3 regions of the Rossellomorea sp. KS-H15a genome follow, and region 1 is predicted to be linked to each of the others. Evidence: riboswitches for the same ligand, from Rfam matches in the RefSeq annotation. Region 1 holds a riboswitch; each other region holds the start of a gene.

Region 1 (8,149 bases):
ACATCCAACGTCAATTCCTGATCCAAGTCATTGGCGATCTGTCTCATCCGCTCCTTTGTCTCTACCAAAGCAAGATTGCAATATTCGATTCCTGTGCACGATACAGAGTACCCGATGAAAGATAAAGGACTCGTTGAAATCCGGTCAAAGATCTTTTCGTTAAGCAAAGCATCCACATGCTCATCGGGGATATTCGGAATGATGAGATTCTGAGAATTACAGTTTCTGAGTTCACCATTTCCATATTTCTTTGAGATCCTTGCAAGCTCGAACACTTCATCGGAGTTCAGCCTGCCGACAGGAACATTCAGCCCCACGTAATTAAGTCCTTCCTGTTTCTGTGGGTGGACCCCGTAGAAGTATCCAGCGTTCCATCCTTTCACTGCGTCTGTCCCTGCCGGAAGAAGCTCTACATACTCCAGCAGTTTTTCCTTGAACTTCTCAGGCCCCCAGTCGGCCATTAAGAATTTCAAACGGGCTAAATGCCGTTTTTCACGATATCCGTAGTCGCGAAAAATGGTCGTAAGGGCAATCGTTACGTCTTTCACCTGATGGGGAAGGACGAATACGTCCAATTCTTGTGCCAGAAGAGGTCTCGAAGACAAACCACCTCCGACCTTCAGGTGAAATCCGTTCTTCTCTTTCCCGTCTATCTGCTTTTTCGCCGGAAGGAAAGAAACACAGTTGATTTCGGCATTCGCTGCATTATTGAGATTGGCGGAAATCGCTACTTTATACTTTCTCGGTAAATTCGAAAAGTCTTCGTTATGCTGGAAAAAGTCATAGACTTCCTTCACAACGGCTCTTGTGTCAAAGAGTTCATCCGGATCGATGCCAGCAAGAGGATTTCCGACGATGTTACGTGTGATATCCCCACATGCCCCTGCAGAAGACAATCCCACTTTTTCCAGACGCTTGAAGATATCAGGGATTTGTTCAATCTTCAACCAGTGGAACTGGATGGCCTGACGGGTCGTGATATCATAGACGTCCCTGCCGTATTCCTTACAGATGGAAGCAAGCTCCCTTGCCTGATCATACGATAAGATGCCGGAAGGGACATTGACCCTCATCATGAAATATCCGTCTTCTTTAGGTCTTTGCAAGTAAAGGCCAGCCCACTTGAATTTATCCCATTCCTCTTTGGGGATGGAAGAGAATCCGTTTTTGGCATAATGCGGAATATCTTCGAATATCTTCAATCCGTCTTTTTCGAGCTTCCATTGTTCTGTTTTGTTCAGCTTTTCATTTGACTCCCAAGATTTCTTATATGCCATGTTTTTCTCTCCTTATATCAATTGTTTTTGCTTTAATTCCGTCAAAAGACTCTCTACACATTGTTCAATTGAGTTCCTTTCTGTATCCAGGACGATTTCCGGATTTTCCGGTTCTTCATACGGAGCACTAATTCCCGTGAAATGGGTGATCTCCTGTTTACGGGCTTTTTTGTATAACCCTTTTGGATCACGCTTTTCACATTCCTCCAGGGAACAATGTACGTATATTTCCAGGAATTCTTCAGGGCCGACCAGGCTTCTCACAAGATCCCGGTCTTTTCTGAAAGGTGAAATAAACGCGGTGAGCACAATTTGACCGCTATCAATGAAAAGTTTCGACACTTCACCTATCCGTCTGATGTTTTCTTTACGGTCGTCCTCGTTAAAGCCCAAATCCTGATTCAATCCATGACGGACGTTATCTCCATCCAGAACGTACACCTGCTTTCCCTGATTAAAAAGGGAGGCAGCAAGTGCATTCGCCACTGTCGATTTACCTGAAGCGGATAATCCTGTGAACCAGAGAATGAAACTTTGATGACCATTCTTTTTCCTTCTATGCTGCTTGGTGATTGTTGATTCATGCCATACAATGTTTTCTTGTTTTTCACTCAAGCTATCTTCCTCCCCGGCCGATTATTTGGATTCTTGTTTGAGACCCTTGATCAATACATCAATGACCTCTGGACGACTGAATGTTGAAGGAGGGACTTCCCCGTTCCTCAGCATTCCCCTTACTTTTGTTCCGGATAGGATGACGTGATGCTCTTTTCCATGGGGACAGGTTTTTGTCGTCGCCATCCCCTCACATTTCTCACAATAGAAGCTATGTTCGAAGCGAAGAGGGGTAATCCCGATCTCTTCTTCCGTAAACTGATCAAAAATCTTTTGGGCATCATAGGTTCCATAATAATCACCAACCCCTGCATGATCCCTCCCGACAATGAAGTGAGTACATCCATAATTTTTTCTCACTAACGCATGAAAAATGGCTTCTCTAGGCCCTGCATATCTCATAGCAGCAGGAAAGACGCCGAGAAATACACGGTCTTTCGGGTAATAGTTCCTCAGGAGAACGTCATAGCTCTTCATCCGGATTTCAGCAGAAATATCATCCGCTTTCGTTTCACCCACCAGCGGATTTAAAAATAAGGCATCCACCGTTTCCAAAGCCGTTTTCTGAATGTATTCATGCGCCCTGTGAACAGGGTTTCTTGTCTGGAAACCAACAATCGTTCTCCATCCCTTATCATTGAACCTTTTACGTGTTTCAACTGGATCGAAGGTATACTCCCTGAAAGGCTTGGAGAGCCTTTTCACTAGTGTAATCTTACCTCCGACATACACATCACCGCGCTCGAATAGCTTCTTTACTCCGGGATGTTCCCCGTCCGTCGTTCCATAGACAAGAAGGGCTTCTTTATATTTGTCAGGTTCGTAGATATCCTCTACGTCGATAACCCCGTATGTTACTCCTTTATAGACCAGTCTGCTCCTTTTCCCTATCTGTACAAAACCAGCCTGCTCCTTATCGATGGGCAAAGTGATGGGAATGCTCCATACACATCCGCTCTCAAGCCGTAATGATTCCACCACGGTCTGATAATCCCGATTGGACAAGAATCCTTCTAAGGGACTGTAAGCACCGATTGCAATCAGTTCCAGGTCACTCAATGCGATGTCGTCCAATGGCAATTCGTGTACGATGTCCTTATAGGATTTTTCAGGTAAATAAGATTGGACCAGTACTCCTCCGTGTGGCTGTAAACTCATGTAAAATATCCTCCTTAACATATTTGTTTAATCGGGATTAAAATCAAATGCCTCCTCCATCTTCGTGGACAGACCGTCTTTCCTCATGAATGACCCTCATCAGGGACAACGCACCTACTGTGGCAATAATGACGCTTATCGGTACAACAATTGAGTACAGATCACTATCGATCAACAATTTGACCAAAAAGTATGAAATACTGAGTGAAATCAAGGGGGAGACCACCCAGATTTTGACGATTTTTTTGACGATTTTCTTTTGCAGCATGTGCTTGCCGTTTTTAGATACACCCAAACCAATAATGGAAGAGGACGTAACCTGAGTCAGAGGGATCGGCAATCCATACAGAGAGCTCAAGATGACGAGGAAGGCTCCTGTTGAGGAAATGACAATTCCTTCAGCTTTAGAATATTGCGTAATTTTCTTGCCGTTTGTTTCGACTACTTTCTTTCCCAGTAAAACAGCTCCCAGTGCAACAAATGCACCACCAATCAAGATTCCACGTGAAGGTGATATCAGCTCTGCCCCCACCAAAGGACCAACGGCATTGGCAACATTATTCATGCCTGCTGAGAAAGCTTCAAAGAATCCAGCGATGATCAACAGATAAGCAAGCCACTGTTTATCAAAATGATACCCCCGCTTTTCAAGCTGAACTAAACCCAATCCTGCAAGCCATGTTACGAAAAAGGCGATGACAGGGACGATCACCCAGAAAGACATGATCGTAATAAGTGATTTTACATACAGAACCTGATAAGCTACCCCGACTCCTACAACCGCGCCAACCGTTACTTCACTCGTAGATAGCGGAATGCCGATCACATTCGCAAGAAACAATGAAATCGTTGCGGATAACAAAATAATGAGAACGACCTTTATCGACAATAGATTCTGTGGGATGATCCCAGAACTGATTGTCTTTACAACCTCTCCACCACCCAGAACCGCTCCACTCAGGACACCTGCCGCGCATATCCATAGCGCTGTCCGGATGTTCTTTATTGCGCCTGCACCATATGCCACTCCCATTGACGCTGCCGCTCCGCTGGCACCAATGTTCATGGCGAAGAACAAGCTGATCAGAAGGGCCGAGATTTCAAGCAAATCCCGTCACCCTATCTAATGGAGACCGCATTCTGTCTTTCCTTTTCCTTTCCATCTTCCGGAGCGAAGATCATTGACATCAATAGCCGGTGTGGTGCAATGGAAGCAGCCAATGCTCGGATACCCTTGATCGTGAAGGGGGTTATAAGAAAGATTATGCTTATGGGTATAACGCCAGATCTCCTTCCACGTCCAGTGAATCAGCGGACAGATTTTAACGGATTGAAATTTGTCATCTTTATTGATGAATTCAACATGTTGTCTTGTTGGGGATTGTTCCCTCCTTAATCCTGAAATCCATGCGTGCCCCTTGGATAATGTTTCTTTTAACGGGTCAAGCTTCCGAATTTGACAGCATTGGTTTGGTTTGGTTTCCCATAACTTATCCCCATATGCCTCTGCCTGCTCCTTGAGGGTCAACTGAGGCTTTTTCATATGGATGGTCAACTCGGGATACGCCTTCTTCACTTTCTCGATGATTTCATACGTTTCCTTGAAATGAACCCCTGTATCAAGGAATACAATGGTTGCCTGCGGTTTCACCTTGGATATGAGATCGATAAGCACAATGCCTTCTATCCCGAAACTGCACGCATATACAACCTCGTCACCATAATGATCATATGTCCATTTCAGGACGTTAAGCGCTCCTTTATAGACAGGATCCACTTCAAATTCCATGGATGCCTGTTTCCAAGTCTGATACGTTAACATAGTACACCCCATTCCCTGACGCTTATCCAAAGAAAAAGAGGCGGTAACAAAATATAAGGAGTCCCTATATTTTTGCTACGCGCCTCTAGTTTGTCTAGTCAGCTTATTTTATTCGGACTTTCTCATTTTTCTCTAATTGAATGACTTTTCCATCCTGTACGATAATCGTGATTGAACCAAAGCTCATGGTTTCAAGCATGGACTGGATTTTCTCTGCTACCAAGTCAAACTGTACATGCTGGTTCTTCTCTTTTTTCACATGATACCCCCAATTTTCTTCTTATCCAGATCAGAAAAAAACAACTTCCCATTTTGGAAAGTTGTTCAGGTAAGGTTACCTTATCTTCCAAAATGACTTCACATTTTGCTGGAATTAGCACCTTACAATACGTAGGTTGCTGGGCTTCGCAGGGCCAGATCCCTCCACCACTCTGGATAAGAGTTATTCATTTTAATATTCTAAATAATATCACAATTACAGCAGAAGTCAACCCGAGTTTTTCGATCGGATTTATGTCTTTTGTCTTATTTTATTCAAACATCATTCCATACATGTTTATTCGATTGGGGGTGGTTCTACGACAATTTTTCATAAAGCATTGCGCAACTATTCAAGGACCCTAAACGCGACGTTACCCTCAATTACGTTCTTCCCGGCTTGTTTTGTGGCTAAAACCTTAAAATGAAGGAGGTTTTCCTGTTTGTCCGTCAATTCTGCCCGTAATGTCACCACATCATGTAACATGACCATCCCTTTAAATCGTACCGAGTAATCCTGGATAAACCCTTCCTCATAGTGTGGGCTGAAAAGTTTGGACACATTGCCCATCGTCCACATTCCATGAGCGATGATTCCTGGAAGACCCAGCTTCAAGGCTTCATCATCGATGGTGTGTATCGGATTGTAGTCTCCGGAAGCTCCTGCGTATTTGATCAGGTCCATCCTCGTGACCGGAGCGAGTTCAACCGGGGGGAGTGTATCTCCTATTCCGAATGATTGTAGTATTGTCATTTACTCAACCTCTTTCTGACTTCTTCTGTAATAATGACAATCGCCTGGGAAGTGAAGATTCTTTCCCCACGAGAATCTTCCCCGACATCTTCGATGACAAGGAATCCCAGTTTCCCCCCGGTACCTTCCCGTTCATAATAGTTTTTTATTTCCGTATAACATTGAATCGTTTCCCCTACCTTCAAAGGTCTTTCATAATGAAAGGATTGTTCACCGTGAATCAACCCATCATTCGGTAAATGAAAGCCTTCGATCGAACCATAGTCGAATACTCTCGGAAAGGTGGGAGGGGCAATGTTCCCCCCATAAGAGGAGGACTTCCCGGCATCTTCATCCACATAAAAGGGATGGGGATCGCCAATGGCGTCTGCAAATTTCCGAACCGCTCCTCTTTCCACTGCATTTCGGGTGGAAGTAGACCTCTTTCCGATATAGGATTCAAACATATTCTTCACCTCTTTCTTCTTTATTCAGGCTTTCGGCCCTCCAGCAACGTAGAGAACCTGACCATTGACGAATGAAGATTTTTCATCTGCAAAAAAAGCGACGGCATTTGCAATATCTTCAGGAGTCCCGCTTCTTCCAACAGGGATTCCCTGGAGACTTGCTTCCACTAATTGATCGAAAGTGATCCCGATCCGTTTCGCAGTTTCTTTCGTCATATCGGTTTCAATAAAGCCCGGTGCTACAGCATTCGTGGTGATTCCGAATGGACCAAGTTCTATGGCAAGGGTTTTCGTCAAGCCTTGAAGACCTGCTTTAGCCGTTGCGTAGTTTGCCTGCCCGCGATTTCCCAATGCTGAGGTGGATGAAATATTGATGATGCGTCCGTACTTTTGTTTGACCATGTATTGTTGGGCTGCCTTCACTACATTGAATGAACCCTTTAAATGCACATCCATGACCGTCTCCCAATCGTTTTCGGTCATTTTGAATAACAGATTATCCCTGATGACCCCTGCATTATTCACCACAATGTCCAGGGAACCAAAAGATTCATATACTTCCTTCATAGCATTTTCAACTTCCCGGGATTCTACGACATTTGCCACTTTTGTATACAATTCATATTGTTTAAATACCTCACTCGCTTCATTCAACGCATCCTCATTGACGTCGATGATGGCCACCTTGGCCCCTTCTTCAGCCAGTAATCCGGCAATTGCCCTGCCGATCCCTCTGCTTCCACCTGTAACTAAAGCCACTTTTCCTCTGAATCGCTCTCCCATTTCGTCTGCCTCCATTTCTGTTTATACAAATTGCCCAAGTTTCACATGACCTTTTAATAAGTTCCTTGAAATGATCAGTTTTTGAATTTCATCGGTTCCATCATAAATGCGCCATAACCTTGCCTCCCGGTACCATCGTTCGATCGGCAGCTCTCTTGTATAGCCCATACCACCATGGATCTGGAGGACGCGATCTACGACCCGATTCCCCATATTGGATCCATATAGCTTGGCCATCGACGCAACGTGACGATTGTCTTCCCCTTGATCGAGTGTGAATGCTGCATTTAGCACGAGCCAGCGGGCCGCTTCAATTTCCACGGCTGAATCCGCAATCTGCCACTGAATCGCCTGCCGGTCCGCGATAGGTTTTCCAAATGTTTCTCTTTCTTTCGAATAGTCGATGGCCATTTGAAGAAGTCTTTCTGCTGCTCCCACCGCCTGGGCCCCAACAATCCAGCGGGCAAATCCGATCCACTCCAATCCCAGATTGTAGCCGCCATCGATTTCACCAAGGATATTCTCTTCAGGAACCCTTACATCATCAAAGAAAAGACTTGCCGGGCCCCATTCCCCCATTGTATGGATATATTCGGATTTCCAGCCCATGCTTCGATCGGCGATGAAACAAGTGACTCCTTCCCGACCTGTCCGACGATGTTTTTCTTTATCCGTCACGGCCATGACCATGACGAAATCTGCTTCGTTTCCACCGGTAATGAACGTTTTCTCACCATTTAATATCCATTCGTTTCCGTCTTTCACGGCTGTGGTCCGGATATTACGGGTATCAGATCCCGCTCCGGGTTCGGTCATGGCAAAACATGATTTCTTTTCTCCATTGATTGTCGGTATCAAATAGTTTTTCTTCTGCTCATCGTTGGCGTAGTACAGAATGTTATCCGCATATCCTCCAAAGGAGAACGGAACAAAGGTCTTGGAAATTTCCATATAGACGATGGCCATCATCATTTGACCGAGATCAGCCCCTCCGTATTCCTCGGGAGTGTTGATTCCCCAGAAACCTGCATCCTTG
Region 2 (8,149 bases), 150 kb from region 1:
TGTCAAGCTCTTAGGAGGAAATTAATTGAAAACCATCATGATTGATCCGGGACATGGAGGATCTGATCCTGGTGCCACATATAAAGGAAACGAAGAAAAGAAATTCAATCTTTTGACGGCCGTTGTGGTCAGGGATTATTTAGTGTCGAATTACAATGTGAAGGTGTTAATGACGAGGACCGGGGATCAAACCTTATCTCTTTCAGATAGATCCGACCTTGCCAATCGCTCGAACCTGGATTTGTATTTATCCATCCATCATAATGCAGGTGGAGGGACAGGGTTTGAAAGCTATGTATACAATGGGAGTGTACCGACACAGACTTTATCATTTCAAAAAACCATCCACGAAAAAGTAATAGAAGCCGTTCAGCCATTCAACGTAACAGATAGAGGGAAGAAGAGAGCAAATTTTCATGTGCTCCGTGAAACCAAAATACCATCGGTGTTGGTGGAAGTGTTGTTTGTTGACAATCCAAAGGACGTTGCGCTCTTGAATGATACAAAGTTCAGACAGGCAGTAGGAATTTCGCTTGCAAAAGGCGTTGCCAAAGCACTTGCACTCCCGGCAAAAGTTTCGGGCAATCAGCCACTTTTCAAAGTGATCGCAGGGTCATTTACAGAAAGGAAGAATGCAGAAGACCGGGTGAAAGAGTTGAAAGCTGTTTCATTTGAAGCGTTTATAGATGTGGTAGTCGTTTCCGGCAAAACGTATTTCCGGGTTCAAACTGGGGCTTTTTCAGTGAGGGAAAATGCAGAAGATCAAATAATAGCATTAAGCCGGGTGGGGATCGATGCCTTCCTTTTAAGAGAAGAGGCTGTGCCGGCTCCTGTGCCGACGGACCCTCCGCCAACCGTTCCACCAGAACCTACTAAGCCCCCACAGCCTCCTGGTATTGATTATTCCATTATGGGAACATCTATTATCCAAGCCCAACAATTAGATGAATTTGTGAAAGCAGTGAATCCTTCCGCACCCTTAGTGGGGAAATTTTACACTTTCTATGGGGACCTTTACGGCATCCGGGGAGATATCGCATATGCACAAGCCATTCATGAAACCAATTATTTCAGATTCACAGGACAAGTGAAACCTTCTCAAAATAACTATGCAGGGATTGGTACCACCGGACCCGGAAATGATGGGGCTTCATTCACCACGCCTGAACAGGGGGTACTTGCTCATATCCAGCACCTTTACGCGTATGCATCGACTAAACCACTCCCTGAAGGAGCACCACTTGTGGACCCGCGGTTTACCCTGGTCACAAGAGGTTCTGCAGCGAACTGGACGGACCTGAATGGAAAGTGGGCTGTTCCAGGAACTACCTATGGTCAGAGTATTCTCTCTATATATAAAAGAAATATTGAAGATGCCCTTCAATCGATTGAAAATCAGAGAATATTGCTGAATAATGCACTGGATAAACTGAATTAGGCGTAAAAAGAGTGCTGTATGAACGGCACTCTTCATTTTATTTATAATAAAATACACACTCTATGTTCTACAAATACATTAGTCAGTCCGTACATATGGATGGAATGGAACGCAAATACTAAACGTATGTTCGGGAGGTGAGTACAATGGAAAATAAGAATTTTGAACAAATTTATGAAGAATACAAGCAACAAGGTAAGGTTCAGGCGAAAATGGAAATAGCTGATGAACTTTCTACAGGGGCAGAACAAATTGTTGCTGTCAGAAGAAATAATGACAATGACCTTATCGCCTTCAAGACCGAGAGTGGTCGGGAACTGGATTATATAACCGCTCTAGAAGAGGCAAAAGCCGGAAAGCTCGCCCATGTCGATGTGATTCATCGCTATGGCAGGGATGTCATACGAAGTGAGCCGGACGGGCTGAAAGAAAATAATCTCAGTGAACTTCCTTCATTTTAAGGCGAAAAACAAGCATACCCAATAATAGGGTATGCTTGTTTGTGAGGGACGGACCTCTCATTCTTCCTCCTTTAATAAATGGAACAGCATTCGTTCCCGATCTTCAAAAAATTGCTTCATGATCTGATAGTGACTTGTGTCCTCAAGATTTGCTTCACTTAACCCATTATCCGTTAGCTGAATGAGGTTCGATGAAGGATAGGCCATTAAGATGGGAGAATGAGTAGCGATAATAAATTGAGAATGATCATTGACCAGTTCATGTATGCGGGAAAGCATGGATAGTTGCCTCAAAGGAGAAAGCGCAGCTTCCGGCTCATCCAGGATATAAAGACCTTTTCCTCGAAATCTGTTCATGAAGGTCGAAAAGAATGCTTCCCCGTGAGATTGCTCATGCAGGGATTTCCCTCCAAACGAGTCGATTACCTTTGGAGCTGTTAAACGGTCCCGGTCCATTTCTTCAATATTCGTCGCTACATTATAAAAGCTTTCCGCCCTTAGGAAAAAACCGTCTTGAGGACGATCGATCCCCCTTACCACCTTCATGTATTGATCCAGGTTTGAGTAGGAATCATACGTAGAAAAAGTAAAATTAAGCGACCCTCCCTCAGGGTTAAATCCAATGGCCATGGCAATAGCTTCTAATAACGTGGATTTACCCATTCCATTTTCTCCGACGATGAACGTGACATTTGGATGAAGGGAAAGATCCTTTAAGTAACGTATACTTGGAATATTAAAAGGATAAGAGTGTAATGAGGGGAGGTCTTCTCTCTTGAGCGACACTGACCGTATGTATGGTTGGTGATAAAACGACATGGTCTAGCTCCTTTTTATCTTTAGAGTACCATAAAGGATCATGATACATATACAAAAAACTGCCATTACCGGAGTAAAGGCAGTTCGTTTCACGTTATCTTGAAGGTTCAAGCAGTACTACACTTTCTATAGTCGACGCCAATAGGCTGATATCAGTAAATTCTTCCACTTTCATTGTATCCACATAAATAATGCGAAAACATTCCCTGTCCAGATGGTAAGTAACAGTCATAACAGGTGAGTGCTCATGGTCAGAAATCGTATGAACAATCTCACTTTCCTTGAATTCCTTAAGAGTCTTGAGCATGGTTACGATATTTTCAAGTGACATTTAACATGTCTCCCTTCTACTTGCTAGAGGGATTGACTAAATACAGTCTCGTAGACCCATTGAACTTCAAGTATAACATAGAATTGGATAAATAGAAACATGCGTTCTGAAAACAACTGGAAATGATCATTATGTCACAGGAAACAAATGTATACCTCCCTAGATGAATTCATATGATGAAAGAGCAAGGGAGGTAGGTGAAGAATGGACGATCGATTAATGAGGGGTTCCCCTTTAGAATTGAAGTATCCGGATGATATGCTTTCCATCATTCGAGAGGGATTAAACCCCTCCACATCCAAAAAGATTATCATCATAGGGGCCGGGATGAGTGGACTGGTTGCAGCCTCGACTTTAAATAAGGCCGGGCATAATGTCGTGATTCTTGAAGGAAACCAAAGGATCGGGGGAAGGATTTATACCGTTCGGAAGCCATTTACCTCCGGGAATTATTTGGATGCCGGTGCCATGAGGATCCCCGATAACCATCGATTGGTATTTGAGTATATACGTAAATTCAATCTGCCATTTCAACCATTTCAAAATTCCTCTTCTAAAGACTTGTTTTTAGTAAATAACATTTTAGTGACGAGAAAAGAGTACGAAGCTGATCCGGATATTCTGCAATATCCTCTCCCCGAAAGTGAAAGAGGAAAAACCGCTTCTGAGGTCTTTCTTGAAGCCACCAAGCCTTTTATAGATTTGTATAATAACAGTGAACACAGTGAACAATTGAACTTAATAAAAAAGTATTCGAATTATTCAGTGGGGCAATTCCTGTCCAACAACCCGTTTGGAAAATCCTTATCGTTGAATGCCATCAGGAAAATAAATGTCATTCTCGGAATCGAAGGATTTCCTGAATTTTCATTTGTTGATATATTAAAAGATATTATATTTCCTATCTTTAGAAAAGAGACGAAGTTTTATGAAATAACAGGTGGGAATGACCGATTGCCGTATTCATTAATGGGTGAGCTACAGTCCAATATTTTCATGAATCAAAAAGTGACCCGTATCATTCAGTCTAAATCGGGTGTCGTCGTTCAAACGATTAACCCCTTGGATGGGACGTATAGGGAGTATCAAGCTGACTATGTGATTGTCACTGTTCCTTTTACCGTTTTTCAATTTATTGATGTCGTCCCATATAAATCGATTTCTTTCAAAAAATGGCAGGCGATCCGTGAAGTGACCAATATTCCATCTGTAAAAATCGGTATCGAGTTCAGAAGTCGTTTTTGGGAGGAAATGAATTACGGAAACATTGTATCCGATCTTCCCACCCGATTTACTTATATGCCAAGTCATGACATAGGGAGCAACAAACCTGGTGTGATGCTGGCAAGCTACAGTTGGGGTCAAAACGCTCTCTTATGGAATAGTAAATCGAAGGAAGCAATCATTTCAGAAGTGTTGAAGGATCTTTCCAGGGTTTATGGAAATCGGGTTTATACAGAACTACTGAATTATTTTGTTTATAATTGGAGCAGAAATCCTTTCTCGGCAGGATGTTTCACTCTATATACACCTGGTCAGGCAGCTGACATCGGGGATTATGTCCGTACACCCGAAGGCAGGATCCATTTTGCAGGGGAACACACCTCTTCTTTTCATGGTTGGATAGAAGGTGCGGTGGAATCCGGTATAAGGGCTGCATATGAAGTGAATGGGCGATAAACCAAAGACGCATCTCATCATGCGTTTTGTTTACGTTCAGGTCGTTTTTAGAAAAATGATTTTCCATTTGTGTCCTGTCCTATAGGAAATCAGACCGAATCCTGAAAAAACCTTCTACTCTATCGACACTCTGCATAAAGTTAACTATTAAATACTTTATATAGGGGTACTGATGATGTCGTATAAGTCTCGAAATAATAATAGCTTAGTCCCGCTAGTATTCGTATCTATGAAAGCCGTCATCCGGGTAGTATTGATAGGGATCATCATGATGTATGTCATGGTATGGCTGATTTCGTCGACGGCCATTAAATTGAGGGTGGACAGCCTTTTCTATACTTCGGTATCAGAGCTTGTACCGAAAGAGACATTCCTTATGCTTCTGTCACAGGAAATGACAGGTCTGCGCATCGAGAATAAAGAGGCCATGAATACCGACTTTGATTGGTTGGAAAGCGTTACGAATGTATCACTGCTTGACCCAAGGAGTCTATTTGGACGAGAAATCCCTGGAATAGAAAATTATCATACGCATATAGCCGTTGCCGGTAAAGGGACGGACATTACCAATTTACCTAATGAGTCGCCAGCTCCAACGGAGGACCAGCTGAAGGATCAGGAAATCGATCAGAACCAAGTCGATCAAGCCAATCATAACTCAGGTGACGGTGTGCAGGAGATTGAAGAAAAGTCTGTGTTCATTTATCACTCCCACAGCTGGGAAGCCTTTAGCCCTCTAATTAAAAACAACGATTCAAAAGATCCGGCCAGTACGAATGAAAAGGTCAATGTCATTGCGGTTGGTTCAAAATTGAAACAGGAACTCGAATCACGAGGAATCGGGGCAGTGCAAGACAAGACAGATGTAAACCAAGCATTGAAAAACAAATCATGGACCTATTTTGAATCCTATAAGCTGACAAGGGGATTGGTTCAAGAAGCCCTTGCACAAGATGACGATTTAACCTATTTAATAGATATTCACCGGGACTCCCAACCCCGAAATATTACGACCAAAACGATCAATGGCAAGGACTATGCACGCCTATTTTTCATCGTAGGGAAAGAAAATAAGAATTTTGAAAAGAATCTCAAAATCGCGAAAGAATTAAATGCTAAATTAGAAGAGAAGTACCCTGGAATCAGCAGGGGGGTATTCGTTAAAACAAAAGCAGAAGGAAATGGGGTCTACAATCAGGATCTAACAGAAAGGGCGATGCTCCTTGAGTTTGGCGGAGTGGAAAATAACTTAGTGGAATTATATAATTCCACCGAAGCATTTGCGGAAATCTTTGCAGCTTATTATAAGAAGGATGCAGTTGAGGTAAACGCTCAATAACTATTGAAATGACGTGAGCCATAGGCCCGCGTCATTTTATTGTTTGGCCATTTCCGAAAAGATAAACCAGGCTTCTAACTGGTTAACTTCGTGCAATTTTTCCAGTGAATAGAGCCGACATCACTATGCGGATGGCAATCCTTCTGAATATAGTGATACTCATCCTCAAGTTCTCTAAGTGTCAGCTCGAATAATTGTTTATTTCCTTTTTTGAAAATGTTATGGACGACCAATTTGTTAATTAACTCATTTCTTCTTTTATTAATTGCTTCCTGGAGATTTTCTCCCATTATGATCACTCCTCTTATAATATGAATAAACAGAGAAAGAGACTTTTTCATGTAAAAAAGCCTACTTCCTAGTAAGATAAGAAGAAGGCTTTAACGGAAAAAACTTCAACTTATCTTTCAAGCTTGACGCTTGTGGATTTAGCACAGTGTTCTAGAAATTAGAATCTGTTGCTGAGGTATCATCGGGCCAGTCCCTCTACCTCTCTGGATAAGTGGCTATGTGGTTATCAGAATTCTATTATATGTTATATCAAACTATTCCTAGTTGTCAACTTTGAATTAAGCGTGGCACCAGGATCAAAAAATGATGTCCTTATTCTAATTACATATCATATTCCTTTTTCAGACACAGTTTCTTTTTCTAATCTGCCTAAAACATGATAATCTGTATACATACACGTAATTAATGGAGTGAATGGTATGAAGAAAGTGGTTATCGTAGGTGGGGGCATTACAGGCTTAACGGCTCTCTATAATCTGCAAAAGATATCCAGGGAACAAAATCTGGATATTGAGTTAGTATTAATTGAACGGGATCAACAGCTCGGTGGTAAGATCAGGACGATAACGGAAGGTGACTTTATTATGGAAGCTGGTGCAGATTCCATTGTAGCCCGTAATGAGGGAGTACTTCCATTGGTCAATGACCTTCAACTTCAAAACGAACTGGTCTATAACGAAACAGGAACATCTTACATATACACAAATGGTGAACTGCATAGAATACCTCCAGATACAATCTTCGGTATTCCCATGAGCATAGAAGCACTTAATGAAAGCACTCTGATTTCTGAAGCCGGAAAGAAAGCGGCCCTTCTGGACCTGGAGACGAAAAATACTGTATTCACGAAGGAAAGCTCCATCGGAGAATTTCTGGAAGCATTCCTCGGGAAAGAACTAGTGGAAAATCAGATCGCACCTGTATTATCAGGGGTGTATTCTGGGAACTTGTATAAGCTGACCATGGCCTCGACTCTACCATATCTTCTGGATTATAAAAATGAGTATGGGAGCATCATCCAAGGATTATCTGCAAACAAGCAGAAATTCAAGGGATCTTCCAATAAAAAGTTCATTTCCTTTAGGCATGGATTATCCACCATTATCGACCGTCTGGAAGAAGAGTGCGGTGATGCGACGATCCTAAAAGGAACAGCGACAACAAATCTCCAAATGAGTGCTGACAAATATGAGCTCACGTTAAAAGGACATGAAAGCATTCAAGCAGATGCTGTCATTTTTGCGACACCTCATGATGTGACTCAACAGATTTTAAATCGTGCAACATTAAATGAAGATTTTAATACCCTAAGGAACTCTTCCTTGATCTCCATCTATCTGGGTTTTAATGTTCCTGACGAGGAGCTCCCGGCTGATGGTACAGGGTTTATTGTTTCTAAAGGCAGCGAAGTGAAGTGCGATGCATGTACATGGACGAGCCGTAAATGGAAACACACATCCCGAAATCATAATCTTCTGGTAAGACTTTTTTATAAGAGCTCGAATGCTCATTACGGGCAGTTAAAGCATTTAGAAGAGGACGAACTGACAAAAGTGGCACTGGACGATATTAAGAAGAGCGTCGGAATCAATGCGGATCCCATTTCAGTGGAGGTGACCAATTGGAAAGATTTAATGCCGAATTATCATCTTTCGCATAATCAGGCCGTGCAGGCTTTGGAGAAGGTGATCACAACTGAAATGCCAAGAGTGAAACTGGCCGGAGCCTCCTACTACGGCGTGGGGATAGGCGCCTGTATTCAGAACGGAAAGAAAATAGCAGAATCGATA
Region 3 (8,149 bases), 1.4 Mb from region 1:
TGAACCACCCCTTCCAAGCGTAGTGAGCTCACCATCCTCTGTAACTCCTTGGAAACCAGCGACCACCACAATCCGTCCGGCTGATAATTCCCCTTTGATTCTCCCTGTTTCTATGGAAGTGATCTTGGCATTGCCGAACACCGCGTCTGTCCGGATCCCAGCCTGCCTGCCGGTCAGGGATACTGCCTCCGCCCCTTTATGCTGGAGGGCCATTGTCAGAAGGGAAATCGTGACCTGTTCCCCTGTTGAAAGGAGCATATCCATTTCCCTTTTCCGGGGAACATCAGACAATTCTCCCGCAAGCTTTACAAGGGCGTCCGTCGTTTTATCCATGGCCGATACAACCACCACCACGTCATGCCCTTTCTCCTTTTCCTTCAACGCATAACCTGCTACCCGTTTAATTCGATCCGCAGAACCTACAGAGGTTCCACCAAATTTCTGAACGACGATACTCAAGTGATCCCCCTACTTTCTATCAGATCTGTTGCTTTTTTAATAAAATCGTCAGGAAACCGCAATCCCTTCTTTCACTGCATTTTCAAGTGGGATTTCGTCCAGGATGGACACTGCCTGGATCTGTTCCTGTGATGTAAGAACTGATTCTATGTCCTCTTTCCTGCCTTCTACAAAGACATACAGGAAATCGCCAAGCTGAATGCGGTCTTTCAGTGTGAACAACGGAATCCACCTTTGATAGTCTTCATTTGCAGGAACACGTAAGACCCATTGGCCTGTGCTATCTTCCAGAACCTCTCCATTGTGTACTGCACTTTCAGGAGATGCCGTGTATTTCCCTTGAATCAGTGAAAGAAAGTCCTCCACCATGGCACTTCCTGTCGGACATTTACCGGCGCCTGGCCCAAGTAGTGTGATTCTTCCTACGAGACTCCCTTTTAATGAAATCGCATTTTCCACATCCTCCACCCCGTAGAAAGGATGGGTGTCGTGGACGAGGACCGGCTCTACTTCACCTTTGATCCGATTGAATCCGTCACGTTCCAATGAACCTACGTGTTTAAAGCGCAATCGGAAGGACTCGGCTGCCTGCAGCCATTCTGCCGTCAAGTGTGTGATCCCCCTGCGTCTGATATCCTTCCAATCCGGCTGTCTGCCAAAAGCGGTCTGACTCAAAATCAGCAATTTATAAAAGGCATCATATCCTTCGATGTCGCTCGTCGGATCCGCCTCTGCGTACCCCTTTTCCTGGGACTGCTTTAGAGCGGTCTCAAAGGAAAGACCCTTTTTTCTCATTTGGGACAAAATGAAGTTGGAAGTCCCATTCAATATGCCTTGGATGCTTTTGATTTCATTTACCTTCAGGAGCTGGCGGATCGTGCCGATGACCGGGATCCCTCCGGCTGTTGTCGCTTCGAAACCAACGGATACAGTGTGACGTTTTGCTTTCTCCATAAGGCTGGGGCCGAATTTAGCAAACATGACTTTATTGGCCGTGACGATGTGAATTCCCTTCTCCACCGCTTTCGATAAATACGTGTATCCCGGTTCTTCTCCTACAATCGCTTCAAAAATCACATGAAGATCCGGTATGTCGAGAATGTCCTTGAATTCTGTCGTAACCTTAATGGACGGATCAATTTCCCTTTGTTTAACCGGGTCCTTGATGAGAATCGCCCTCACCTTCACCTCTTTCCCGAGTGTTTCCTTCAACCTGTCCTGGTGAGTATCAATGGCTTCACAAACCCCTTGACCGACAGTTCCAAAGCCCAGTATCGCCACATTTATCGCTGACATCTTTTTAGCCTCCTTTTTGTCGTTTGTATCGCATTGCTTCTTTCTGAAGATCCACCGGGCATGGTGGAAAGAATGAGGGTATAAAGAAAAGCCCTCTTCTTGTAAGAAGAGGGCTTAGTGTGTATGCTCCTCCCCTTATCTTCCAGATTCACATGGAATCTGTAGGAATTGGCACCTTTACAGACTGATCCTGCAGGTTGCCGGGCTTCATCGGGCCTATCCCTCCGCCGCTCTTGATAAGAGATATAACGTTACGTTTTCACTTGATATTTGAGTATGAATTGGATTATATAGGTGATTCATTCCTCCGTCAATACCATTTTCGGTATTTTTAAAAAATTCTTTCTAATTTGTCAGACACCTAATTTCACATGGGTTTACTGTGATTTCCTTTGAAACATCCACCCTCTATGAATCTATTTTTGAAATTCAGGTTTTAACCTACACTGGCAGGGAAAACTAATCCATATCCATTTACTAGAAAGGAACCGTTTCAAACATGTTTAAAAAAATGCTCCCCCTTTCCATCAGAAAATATTTGCTCATGTCCAAACGTCAACGCATGCATGAAATCCGGCTGACCATATGGTATATGCCTTTCTTGTACATATGTCTTGCCGTACTGCTGGTAGCCATTACCCTATACTTGGATCTCTCATTGGAAATCTCACAGTATACGTTTGATCTATTAAGCATGGATGCCTCTGTCACCCGAATCCTTGTGAGCACCCTCATTGGTGGCGTTTTGACGCTCAGTGCCTTCACGCTTAACTCCCTCTTAGTCGTGTTGACGACGTTCAGTGGACAATTTTCGCCAAGGATGCTCTTGGATTTCATATCGGACAGGCAGACGCAGCACGCCCTCGGTATATTTAATGGCAGTTTTGTTTATGTCCTCCTTCTCTTTTTGTTTATCGGCAGTTCAAAGAAGGAGATGTTTGTCGCTGCACCCATGATGACGATCTGCCTTGCCTTTCTATCAGCCATCACCTTCATCTTCTTCATCAACCATGCGTCTACCTGGATGCAGGTCCATAATATCACGTACAATATGAAACAAGTTTCTGAAGTGATGATCCACCAGACACTGAAGAAAGATTTAGAAGCACATCGCACCACTGAAGATGGGGACATCATGGAGGAAGAGAAAAATAACATTCTTCATGTGAAGGCTAAACACTCCGGCTATATTCAATTAGTAGATTTCCAGGGAATGATTCAACTCGCACAGAAAGAGAATTTTGTCCTACAGCTTCATTATAAAGTGGGCGATTATGTACTTGCCGGGAATGAAGTTCTGAGCTTATGGGGGCCGAAGACAGACAATATCTTCACTGATTCATACCTGCAATTCATTGAAATGGGTCATAAAGAGACAGAAATCCAAGACCTGCAGATGGGGATCCACAAACTCGCAGAGGTGGCGATTAAATCCCTGGGGAATGACGATCCCAAAACGGCTTCGAACACGATCGACCAGATGGCCGATCTGATGCTGACGGTGGAGGATCAATTATCCTTCACACCCTATTTAATCGACCAAGATGAAAGGATACGGGTCATCCTCCAATCGGAACCATTTGATTATTATCTCTATCGTGGATTTGGTTATATTCGACACTATGCGAAAAACAATCACTTAATCATAACCGAAATCGTACGTGCACTGGCACTTTTAGCCGAATCCATCCAGCCTTCGAAGCACAAAGATCTTTGGGAATTCGCCTGCAACACCATCGATCATATCGAAAGGGAGGTCATTTACGAATTAGATAAAACCTTTCTTCTTCAAGAGGTTCATAAGCTTGCACGCCTCACCGGCCACTTCAGGGAATATAAAGAAATCGAAGATAAATTCTATCCGAACGCAAACAAAAATACGTAAAGAAGCTTCATTTCTCTCAGAGAGAAATGAAGCTTCTTTACGAGAGTCATATCCACGTTTCGACAATGCTGTCATCTTCCCCTTGAGCTTTCGGTACAACGGAGAATCTTTCAGGGATTTCACTTCTGACCGCTTCTAAAGTTGGTCTCATCAAAATGTTATGGGTCGGCTGGTTCACATCGAATAGTCTTGCTACAAACATGCCTTGATAATCTTTCGGACTCTGATAGATACAGATGATCGGCATTTTATAATCACTTAAGGCCACCTCATCGAATGACGAAATTAATCGATCCGGGTTTTCCATCCTATCTCTCCTTTACAGGGTATTGTGATTAGCTGTTAACGCATTCTTTTTCTTTAACCATTTTCCCATTGTAGAGCTTTTGAATATAGTAATTACACTCGGAGTATTGCCCTTCTTCCTTCAACAATGGGATGATGACATTCTCCATATATTGATAATATGCTTCTTCCCCTTCATGAACCCTGATACCAAGCATCGTAAATAGACACTCTTTGCAGGAATCTTTATTGGCGGTTGCATAACGGAGTCCTTCCTCTATTAACGTTTCCCATTTTTCAAGTACCGGCCCCTCTACATCCATGGAACTCTCAATATAGCCAAAAAGAATTCTGACATAGTCTTCTGTGGGTGACTCATGTTTCAATAATCCATAAGCGACCTGATAGGCATCCCGTGCTTTTCTATCCTGCATCAAGTCCCGATACAACCCACCTAAATTCAGATAAAGAATGGCTTTTCTTCCGTGATCATGCAGATTATCACAATGCTGAATCAACTCATCATATTTCTCTACTATTGACTCGAGAACTTCCTCACCATTTTTGCTTTCCGCAATCAACTGAATCGTAGCGGCATCAATACATCTTGTAAAATTAAATGTTTCTTTGAAATAATTCAAGGCCTGCTGACTATATCGCAAAGACCTGTCATACTGCCCTAATTCATGATAGCCAATGGACAGATGAAAGTATGATTCAGGATTGGAGTAGATATCCCGGTCTATTCTCCCCAAAAACATAATCGCAGATTGGGGATTCCCTTTCTCAAGCTCGTACATCCCCTTTATATGATAGTACAGCTGAAAGTCATAATCGGACATATGAAAGGATAGACGCTTATTAGAGAACTGACTTAAATAGAATCCAGCATCCTTAAGCATACCCTTCATCATAAAGTATCTTGCTTTCAATATCTTATATGTACCGTTCAAGGTTTCGATCTGGATTAACGGATTTTGTTCAATGGTCTCCTTCAATAACTCGACCTTCCCCTTTACCTGCTTGATCATGACATCATGCCACAATTCTAAATCTAATTGTAATTTTTTATATGTTTTTAACTCTTTCTCAATATTGATATGTAATCGTTGATTGAACAGATCGATTTTATCTTTCGTAATTTGTAAATGCCCACTTTCAATTTTACTAATATGGCCTGGAGTACAAATCCCTTCCCCCACTTGCTTCTGAGTCATACCTTTATAGATCCGATAGTATTTAATAAATGCCCCAATATTCATTATTTACCCCCCGTGGTGAATTAGTAGAAAAGCTTCCGTCTCAATAACTGGCCTATCGCTTTATCTTTTTTTATAGCGATATACGTTCTACTAATATTATACTAATAAATAATCGGGATGAAATTGGGGTTTTCTACAGGCATAAGAACCAGCAGGCAGTGACTTTATACCTACATTCATTCTCGCATTTCCGGTCCACACAAAAAAATTTCCGCCTTGCATTCTTTCATACCGAATCTTTTGTCAACAAAACGACCGTTCACTGAATAAATACCCAGGTCTTTTAACCTATTCTTTTTTCCCAACATGAGATTGTCATGGTTGTTATGTTGAAAAAGTGTTTTGATTCCTATCGCCTTTTATAAATAAAAAAACGACGCCTATGTGGCTTTCCTCTTTACAATTGATTTGAAGGCTGAATCGGTGGGTCGAGCTGAATATCCTTGTTACGATAAATCCTGGAAATAATAGACGATCCCATTAATCGGTTAATTTCTTTCGCCGGCAATTCCATCGACACCCCATTAAAAGCTGTCTTATAACGATGAGTGATCCGATAATCCACTTCGTTCTCTTCTAAAAAGGCATGCAGCTCTTTTTCAAACTCCCGATGACTATGTTCAACTTTTTCTTTGGCTGATTCCAGAGTCAGCTCCACTCCTTGTGCTTCTGCTTCCAAAACAGCTATTTTTGCAGGTTTGGTCTTGAATTCTATAATGATGGATACACCCTCCCCACTTGACAGGTCAAGTTCCGGATCCACCTTGATCAACGAATTCATTGTCTCCTTCACCGCCTCTTCATCTCCTTGTTTACCATTGTCCCCTTTATTCAAACAGCCTCCCAGGGCTATCAATGACAGTGCTAAAAGGGCTTTACAGTACCACTTCTTCATCGTCATTCAATCTCCTTTTTTAAATAGTAAAAAAGACAACCTATAAGGAATTTTTCCTGACGATTGTCTTTTCAATAGTATGGATAGGGTGTCAGCCTTACTCTGCTTAGGGTTACATTTCAATTCCTCGTACCTACTTACAGAAAATATGTTTCCTAATTTGCTTGATTTGTGGACGACTCCAAATCCAGTTGCTAGTTGCCGTATCGGGATTGAAATAAGAAAGATTTGAGTTTTGACATAAGAACCTCCATAGAAAGATACATATATTTTCTTCTCAAAAGAGCTAAATTATGTACTAACTCATATTCCGCTCTGATGCAAAGAAAGGCAGCCCAGTTGGACTGCCCTTTCTTTTGATTAGGAATTAATTCCCAATTCTTTTTTGATCGTGTCGATTGTTTCACCATTCGCTTCTGCTTGAGGATCTGGAGTATCTAGTACAAAATCATTTTCAGACAAGTAGTATTTCTCAAGGAGTGTAAAGTCTTTCTCATCTGTCGTGCCGTCGAAGTTAATATCCGTGTTTCGATAGTCCGTTTTCCAATGATCTTGAAGCAATAGAGCATCGTGAATATCAATCACATTGTCTTTATTGATGTCTCCAGGCTTAGATACGGCCATATAATACGTGACATATTCACCAATATTCACACCATTTTCCGTGCGCCCCGCTTCAAGTGGTGTATACGTTGTGTAGTGACCTGGCACATCTGTCACGACTGTGTACTTATGAACCGACGCCGGTAGTTGTTCGAAATTAATCACACCATTTTTCGGTATGGTGACAGGATAGGTATTACCATCCTTATCCTCCAAGTGTATAGTCGCACCTATTTGTGTATAATCGCGGCTATAGTCAAAGCGGCCTGCATCTGTCAGGAGTCCTTCTGCCCCTATGAATCCCGCACCAACTTTTGATACTTTCGGATAGGTTGGATGAGCTCCTATTTTCGTCGGGATCCGTGGTCCGTTATTAATCTTCATCGTACTTACACTACTGAACAATGGAGAATACGTATTGAAGAACTCCTTCTCATTCGTATCGGCTACAATCTTGAATAATGCCACGTCGCCTGATACACCTTCATCTGGAATTTTTATCTCAATATCATTTCTGACACTTGTTGTACCGGTTTTTGTCACATTTAATTCTGTTCCCTCTGGTAACCCATCCGCTAATTGGAATTCAACGGAATCCAAGAACTTACTTGAGTTGTAAGTATACATTGAAAAGGCATGGGCGTTCTCTAAATTTCTACCGTAGAATGTATAGGTTACCTTATCACCCATTTGGTAAGAATCTTTATCCGCTTTCGCAAAAATAAATTGAAATCCTTTCGGAACATAATAGACCATTTTAGGAATGGCTGTGTTTCCAGCATAATCCGTTCCTAAATATTGCATTTCTTTAATGTAAGATGTATTTACATTAATTTCTTTAGAAAACTTTCCATTTTCATCCGCTTGAAGTCGGTAGTTTGGACCGTACGACCCGTACCATATATTATTACTAGCTTGAGTAAATGGGAGATCGGTCTTAGACGTTTCCTCTATTTCAGAATCCAATAAAGTTCCTGATAAAGTAACTGTTTCTTGACCTTCTTCCAGCTCTACAATCGGAAAGTCGCCGGTTGGCATTGCGTCCGTCTGATCATACACAACGGTTGGTGCCCCGTTGTCTAAGCTGATGGTGGATGTTTTGGCGAACTGCTTTCCATCTTTCGTCGTTCCGATCATCTTCACATCATAAATGCCATCTTCCACTCTCACTTTTGTATAGCTGAGTGGCTTTTTATCATTTCCTGTTAATGGATAATAATAACCATAGAACCCTTCTTCAATGTAATAGTCAACATCGATGGCTGCTCCTGCTGAGTTCACCCCAGTAATCCATCCCAGGTCTTCCTTGGTATCATGATCAACCAATACCCAATCCAATCTTTCCATTGGAGAGTTCAATCTGAAATCAAGGTCCGTTTCTTTTCTGCTATAAGGATTATTCACGCGATTCGTGGAAATGCTCTTCGTATACACATCAAAGTAGCCAATTCCTTCTTCCACGAC

Evidence for each region. Region 1 has a riboswitch for S-adenosylmethionine ahead of M1J35_RS22850 (YezD family protein). Riboswitches for the same ligand answer to the same signal wherever they lie in the genome.
Region 2: another riboswitch for S-adenosylmethionine. It lies ahead of M1J35_RS13730 (Fur-regulated basic protein FbpA); the one in region 1 lies ahead of M1J35_RS22850 (YezD family protein).
Region 3: another riboswitch for S-adenosylmethionine. It lies ahead of M1J35_RS22160 (homoserine dehydrogenase); the one in region 1 lies ahead of M1J35_RS22850 (YezD family protein).

The regions. Positions count from the first base shown of each region.
Region 1 covers NZ_CP096886.1:2,860,122-2,868,270, forward strand. The annotation lists gene M1J35_RS14535 (nitrite/sulfite reductase) at 1-1,277, opposite strand, end outside; gene cysC (adenylyl-sulfate kinase) at 1,290-1,892, opposite strand; gene sat (sulfate adenylyltransferase) at 1,914-3,050, opposite strand; gene M1J35_RS14550 (sulfate permease) at 3,094-4,116, opposite strand; gene M1J35_RS14555 (phosphoadenylyl-sulfate reductase) at 4,174-4,872, opposite strand; gene M1J35_RS22850 (YezD family protein) at 4,976-5,131, opposite strand; SAM riboswitch class I at 5,209-5,314, opposite strand; gene M1J35_RS14565 (MaoC/PaaZ C-terminal domain-containing protein) at 5,480-5,884, opposite strand; gene M1J35_RS14570 (MaoC family dehydratase N-terminal domain-containing protein) at 5,881-6,330, opposite strand; gene fabG (3-oxoacyl-ACP reductase FabG) at 6,355-7,113, opposite strand; gene M1J35_RS14580 (acyl-CoA dehydrogenase family protein) at 7,135-8,149, opposite strand, start outside.
Region 2 covers NZ_CP096886.1:2,708,209-2,716,357, forward strand. The annotation lists gene M1J35_RS13700 (N-acetylmuramoyl-L-alanine amidase) at 26-1,438, shown strand; gene M1J35_RS13705 (DUF3892 domain-containing protein) at 1,585-1,899, shown strand; gene M1J35_RS13710 (AAA family ATPase) at 1,957-2,718, opposite strand; gene M1J35_RS13715 (hypothetical protein) at 2,813-3,049, opposite strand; gene M1J35_RS13720 (flavin monoamine oxidase family protein) at 3,254-4,729, shown strand; gene spoIIP (stage II sporulation protein P) at 4,902-6,068, shown strand; gene M1J35_RS13730 (Fur-regulated basic protein FbpA) at 6,143-6,358, opposite strand; SAM riboswitch class I at 6,466-6,573, opposite strand; gene M1J35_RS13735 (protoporphyrinogen oxidase) at 6,779-8,149, shown strand, end outside.
Region 3 covers NZ_CP096886.1:4,300,940-4,309,088, forward strand. The annotation lists gene M1J35_RS22155 (aspartate kinase) at 1-459, opposite strand, end outside; gene M1J35_RS22160 (homoserine dehydrogenase) at 508-1,755, opposite strand; SAM riboswitch class I at 1,888-1,998, opposite strand; gene M1J35_RS22165 (DUF2254 domain-containing protein) at 2,300-3,640, shown strand; gene M1J35_RS22170 (hypothetical protein) at 3,687-3,947, opposite strand; gene M1J35_RS22175 (helix-turn-helix domain-containing protein) at 3,976-5,187, opposite strand; gene M1J35_RS22180 (protease inhibitor I9 family protein) at 5,585-6,082, opposite strand; partial or broken gene M1J35_RS22185 (spore cortex-lytic enzyme) at 6,216-6,308, opposite strand; gene M1J35_RS22775 (S8 family serine peptidase) at 6,443-8,149, opposite strand, start outside.